Sinobacterium norvegicum: one gene and its partner. The protein of the gene in region 2 interacts with the protein of the main gene of each other region in a pairwise test. Links are inferred from orthologs where the notes say so. Each region holds a gene or a part of one and is shown on either strand. Other genes may lie near its edges.

What was found. The genes of interacting proteins can lie anywhere in the genome.
Region 1: the proteins of L9P87_RS02480 (region 2) and clpA interact in binary tests that used the Escherichia coli proteins (3 or more experiments, as listed by UniProt). The link is inferred for Sinobacterium norvegicum from one-to-one orthologs.

The regions. Positions count from the first base shown.
Region 1 is NZ_CAKLPX010000001.1:473,697-476,755, reverse strand. Bases 40-3,023 are described here. They hold clpA (ATP-dependent Clp protease ATP-binding subunit ClpA), read left to right. Parts: upstream 40-383; coding sequence 384-2,663; downstream 2,664-3,023. Other genes in these bases: infA (translation initiation factor IF-1), read right to left, coding at 2,737-2,955; clpS (ATP-dependent Clp protease adapter ClpS), read left to right, coding at 40-360. Also shown: more of clpS, read left to right, coding at 1-39. UniProt on the Escherichia coli protein: ATP-dependent specificity component of the ClpAP protease. It directs the protease to specific substrates. It has unfoldase activity. The primary function of the ClpA-ClpP complex appears to be the degradation of unfolded or abnormal proteins.
Region 2 is NZ_CAKLPX010000001.1:576,190-579,620, forward strand. What follows is about bases 76-3,431. They hold L9P87_RS02480 (ATP-binding protein), read left to right. Parts: upstream 76-426; coding sequence 427-3,231; downstream 3,232-3,431. Other genes in these bases: cysM (cysteine synthase CysM), read right to left, coding at 76-255; acpS (holo-ACP synthase), read right to left, coding at 3,228-3,431. Also shown: more of cysM, read right to left, coding at 1-75. UniProt on the Escherichia coli protein: Member of the two-component regulatory system UvrY/BarA involved in the regulation of carbon metabolism via the CsrA/CsrB regulatory system. Phosphorylates UvrY, probably via a four-step phosphorelay.

The DNA.
Region 1 (3,059 bases), 100 kb from region 2 along the record:
GTTAATAATCTTCGACTAACATTGAGTATGGGGTCTGAGGACGCATTTGAAGGAGGTCGTGGCGGCCTCGCTGTAGAGACTGAAAAGCCTCAATTAAAGCGACCGCCTCAATACCAAGTTGTATTATTGAATGACGATTACACACCAATGGATTTCGTTGTTCATGTATTGCAAGGTTTTTTTAACCTTGATGAAGAAGCTGCGACGAGAGTTATGCTGGCAGTACATCATCAGGGCAAGGGGGTTTGCGGTGTTTTCAGCAAGGATGTTGCTGAAACCAAGGCAGTGCAGGTCAATCACTATGCCAGGGAGCATGAGCATCCACTGTTGTGTGAAATAGAAGTCTCGAGTGATGAATAATACTAAAGTGAGGTTCAAAATTTATGTTGAGTAAAGATCTAGAAGCCACACTCAATTTAGCGTTCAAGGGTGCTAGAACTAAGCGTCACGAATTTATGACGGTTGAGCATTTATTACTAGCGCTATTAGATAACAGTGCCGCACAGGCTGTATTAAACGCATGCGCCGCCGATCTTGGTAAATTAAGAACTGCCTTAATTGATTTTGTCGATACTACAACGCCATTGATTCCGGTCGGTGATGAGGAACGTGAGACACAGCCAACGTTAGGCTTTCAGCGGGTATTGCAACGTGCCGTGTTTCATGTGCAGTCCTCCGGCAAGAATGAAGTGACCGGTGCGAACGTGTTGGTCGCCATCTTCAGTGAGCAGGAAAGCCAGGCCGTATTTTTACTCAAGCAACAGAGTGTTGCTCGGCTCGATATCGTTAATTATATTACTCACGGAATTTCTAAGGTCGAAGGCGGACAAAGTCCCTTGGATGGAGAAAATTCTGAGCGTGAGATCAATAGTGAAGAAGGTTTTGCTCAGGAGGGCGCAGAGGCGACGGCGCTTGAGAGTTATGCCACCAACCTTAATGAACAGGCTAGGCTTGGTAAAATTGACCCGCTGATTGGCAGAGACAGTGAGGTGCTTCGTGTCGCGCAGATATTAACTCGTCGTCGAAAGAATAACCCCTTGTTAGTCGGTGAGTCTGGCGTTGGTAAGACCGCCATAGCAGAGGGCCTGGCCAAGCTTATTGTCGACGGTGATGTACCAGAGATATTATTGGAAAGTGTTGTTTATTCGTTGGATCTCGGTTCGTTGTTGGCGGGAACTAAGTATCGAGGTGATTTTGAAAAACGTTTTAAAGGCTTATTGGCTGAGCTTAAAAAGCAGCAGCATGCGATTCTTTTTATTGATGAGATACATACGATAATTGGTGCTGGCGCCGCCTCCGGTGGTGTGATGGATGCCTCTAATTTGCTTAAGCCACTGCTAAGCTCAGGTGATATGCGCTGCATTGGGTCAACGACTTTTCAAGAGTTCCGAGGTATCTTTGAGAAAGACAAGGCACTTGCTCGTCGATTCCAGAAGATTGATGTACTTGAGCCATCAACAGATGAAACCTATCAGATTTTGAAAGGTCTGAAGTCTCGTTTTGAGGCGCATCATGAGGTTAAATACACTTCCAAGGCGCTGAAAGCGGCTTCAGAGTTAGCGGATCGTTATATTAATGAGCGTTTTTTGCCTGACAAGGCCATCGATGTGATTGACGAGGCCGGTGCATTCCAGCGATTGCAGCCTATAAGTAAGCGGAAGAAATTGATAGGTGTCGGTGATATAGAGCAAATCATTGCCAAGATTGCCCGTATTCCCGCTAAGAATGTATCCAGCACGGATAAAGCGGTGTTGTCCAAGCTTGAAGATAATCTCAAGATGACTATCTTCGGTCAGGATGATGCGATTACTGTGTTGTCTACTGCGATCAAATTGTCTCGTGCTGGCCTGCAAACTGGTGATAAGCCCGTTGGTTCTTTCCTGTTTGCCGGTCCTACTGGAGTTGGTAAAACGGAGGTTACCAAGCAGCTATCAAAGCAGCTCGGGGTTGAGTTGATTCGTTTTGATATGTCGGAGTATATGGAGCGTCACACCGTTTCTCGTCTTATTGGTGCGCCACCGGGTTATGTGGGCTATGACCAGGGCGGTCTGTTGACAGAGGCTGTTAGCAAGGCTCCGCATAGTATTGTTTTACTTGATGAAATTGAGAAAGCGCACCCGGATGTTTTTAACCTGCTGCTGCAGGTAATGGATCACGGTACACTGACAGATAACAATGGTCGTAAATCAGATTTTCGCAACGTCATTTTGATTATGACAACTAATGCTGGCGCCCAAGATATCAGTCGGCGCTCGATTGGTTTTTCTAAGCAGGATCACACAACAGATGGTATGGAGGTCATTAACAAGACCTTTACGCCAGAGTTCCGCAATAGGATTGACAGCATTATTCAATTCTCAAGCCTTAGCACTGATGTGATTTTGACCGTTGTCGATAAATTTCTTGTCGAGCTGCAAACACAGCTGGATGACAAGAAAGTAGTGTTAGAGATCGATGACAGCGCCCGCCATTGGCTGGTAGAGAAGGGCTATGATGTGCACATGGGGGCGAGGCCGATGGCTCGCATTATCCAGGAGCACATAAAAAAGCCGCTTGCAGAGATGGTTCTTTTTGGTGAATTGGCGCAGTCTGGAGGCAGTGTCCACATTACTGTTGAGAATGATGGCTTGGTGTTGGAAACTGAAGAGATGGTCGTTGCTTGATGCTTTGCATCAGCTAAGATCAGTCAAAAAAATAGCGGCATTAGCCGCTATTTTTTTGATTTTTCACCAAGTATTAACGAGCGCGGTATGTGATGCGGCCCTTGGTCAAATCATAAGGTGTTAGCTCTACGCGAACTTTGTCGCCAGTCAAAATGCGGATATAGTTTTTGCGCATCTTGCCAGAAATATGGGCGGTAACAATGTGTCCGTTCTCTAGCTCAACGCGGAAAGTTGTGTTCGGAAGGGTGTCAACAACTTCCCCTTCCATTTCAATCTGGTCTTCTTTTGCCATGCGGCGCTTCACCTTTGTGTTAAAAACGTTGTGTTTTAATTGTGCAATTTCCCAGCAGGCCATATATGGAAGCCAAATCACTGAGAAAATAATTTCGCGCAATT
Region 2 (3,431 bases):
CTTAATAGCGGCCGCCATAGCCAATGCTATGCCTGTATTGCCGCTGGTTGCCTCTATCAGAGTGTCGCCGGGCTTGATATCGCCTCGAGCCTCAGCCCGAGTAATCATCGACATCGCCGGCCGGTCTTTGACCGAGCCTGCCGGATTATTACCCTCGAGCTTGACTAATATAGTATTACTCGTCTCTCCTGCCAAGCGTTGCAGCCGCACCAGCGGAGTGTTGCCAACATAAGCCTCTATAGTTGGGTAATTCATTGTTATCTATTGCCTTTATGGGGGTTTTTGACACGACAAATATCGATATGACTGGTAATAGTGATCAAACGACGGCTATTATACCTGACATCAAAAATTCTTGGCGAATATAGCCTAAGATGATAACGAATAACATCGTTAAGCTAATAATTAATATAAAGAGTTGGGTTTATGGCTAATTGGAGTTTGCGCAAGAGAATTATTTTACTTGCCCTCACCCCCTCCGCGTTAATCACCTTACTACTGGGTAGCTATCAGGTGCTTAATCGCATCGAAGAACGCAACCTCTTACTTGATCAACGTGCCTATGCCAGCACCATCCAAATTGCCGCTGTCAGCAAGACCCTGCTAGCGCTCGACGATAACATACTGCTCAAGGAGCTGTTGCGCAACGCACTCGAAGAACCCGGTGTCAGAGCCATTCGCCTGTATGACCAACAGCGACGACTGATTAATCGTAGCGGACCAAAAATGATCGCCGTCAACGTTGCCGACCAACAGCGGCTGGGCGACGGCATTCAAAGCTACTCATCTGAGCTTACCCGGCGATACTCTCGGCCAATATTAACTCGAGATTTGATTATTGATAGTGCTGACAAGGCGGAGCCCATTGGCTGGGTCGAAATAGAGTACGATCTTCACAGCCTGACATTACAAACCTACCGCAACGTCATAATCAGCGTGTTACTGATCATTGCCAGCCTCACCGCCTGCTTAGTTATTGCCATAAAAGTCGCCAATAGATTCAAATCTGCCACCGATCAGATTGGCGAGGCCATTGACAACATCATCGACGGGGATTATGAGACCTTACTTACCGTCCATGGCAATGACGAACTCAGCCAGATCAGTAACCGACTCAACCTTCTCAGCGACACCTTATTACAGCTCAATATTGAAACAGAATACAATATCGAGCAAACCACCGGCGACCTTCGTCAGACGCTGGAGACGATTGAGGTTCAGAATATTGAACTGGACATTGCCCGACGCGAGGCGCTGGAAGCCAGCCGCATCAAATCTGAATTCCTCGCCAATACCAGTCATGAAATAAGAACACCACTGAACGGTATTATTGGCTTTAGCAATTTGTTACTCAAAGACATTACCGATGGTCGCCACCGAGACCAGTTGGAGACCATACGACTCTCGGCCGAGGGCTTACTGGCCATTATTAATGACATTCTTGACCTCTCTAAAATTGAGGCCGGTAAGCTGGTACTCGACAATGCATCGATTAACATTCGTGAGATTATCGAAGACTCACTCACCATGTTGGCACCCTCGGCCCACGATAAGAATTTAGAACTTATTTTGTTGAGCTACAGTGATATACCAGCCTGCGTCATTGGCGACCCGCTGCGCATCAAACAAATTACGACCAACCTGCTAAGCAATGCGATTAAATTCAGTGAGCAGGGCAATATTATTGTGCGCATTAAGCTCAAAGAAATCCATGACGGCCAAGCACTGCTTGTTATCAGCGTTACCGACTCCGGTATTGGCCTCTCTGAGCATCAACAACTCAATATATTTAACGCCTTTACCCAGGCGGACGCCTCTACATCAAGAGACTACGGCGGCACAGGGCTGGGACTGGTCATTTGTAAGCGCTTGGTCGAACAAATGGGTGGCGAGATCGGCCTGGACAGCGAGCCCGACAAAGGCGCCACTTTCTGGTACACCTTGCGGGCAAAACTGCCCAACAAGGTTGCCTCACTGCCCCCGATGGATGCTTTGGTCGAAAAGAATATCGGCCTGTATTCATGCAACAGTGCAGTCAGCTTAGCACTACGACACCAATTAGAGGGCTGGCAGGCACATGTCTATTGCTTTAACAGCAGTGAAGAGCTCATTCACAATGACAATAATATCGATTTATCGGCAACGATTATTATCCCCGATGAGGATGAGCTTGATGAACAAACCCTGACTACCATGCTGGCCAATGTTAATCAGCGGTATAACTGCCGCTCCGTGGTGCTGCTACCAACCGCCATTGGCTCTCATTACGAGTCCTTATTTGGCCAGGACCAATGTATTGCGTTAAGCCGTCCAGCGCCACATGCAAAGCTTTATCAGGCACTGGACACCATCAGTAATGACTACGACCTCATCGCAGCAGAGTTCCAACAACTCAGTGAAGATGGCGTAAAATTCAGCGTGCTGGCTGTCGATGACAATGACTCCAACCTTAAATTATTGCTCGTGTTGTTAGAAGATCTTGGCATGCATGTCACCCTGGCCCATGACGGCCAGCAGGCACTGGACCTCTGCGACCAACAGCGTTTCGATATAATCCTAATGGATATTCAAATGCCTGTGGTAGACGGAGTACAAGCAACTCGAGCGATTCGCATCGGCAACAGCCCAAACCGGACAACCCCGGTGATCGCCGTAACTGCCCATGCCCAGGCTGAAGAAAAGCGCAATCTCATGCAGGCTGGCTTTAATGATCATCTCAGCAAACCCATCGATATCGCCATCCTGGAAAAAACGCTGCACACTTGGACCAATAGCTCACAGTTTATTGAGCATGAGAGAAAATCAACAGCGCCTGTCAGCCCTCAGATACCAACCGCAAACGCTAAACCTGTCGATATTCAGCTGTGCCTTCAACGAGCCAACCAAATACCCAGCCTTGCCGTCGACATGCTGTCTGGTATTCTCAGCCGCTTGGATGAAGATGTCGACCACATTAGTCAAAACGCGGACAGCCAGCAGCTACAGACAATGATAGAAGCCGTACACAAGCTACATGGTGCCAGCTGCTACACCGGCACCCCCGCTCTTCAAAGTGCTTTATATGAACTCGAAACAGAGTTAAAGAGTCACTGTCAAGACGGCTTAACCAGCAGAGCCGGCGAATTATTAGGAACGCTGAAAACCGCAGCCAAGGCATTAAAACAATGGCACCAACAGTGTGATTTAGAGGTTATTTTTGAAGATGTACAGCGCGGCCAAAAAGCCAATTAGGCGCTGAGAACAACAAAAGCCAGGGCATACTCCTGCTCATCTGAAATCGAAACATGACAGTGATTTGCTCCCAACTCCGCCATGCGTTCAGCGGCAAAACCGTTAAGCTTGGCTACCGGTGCCCCGAGATCATTATTCAATATCTCGATATGCTGGAAACTAAGCCCCCTACCAATGCCGGTTCCCAAAGCCTTAGCCAT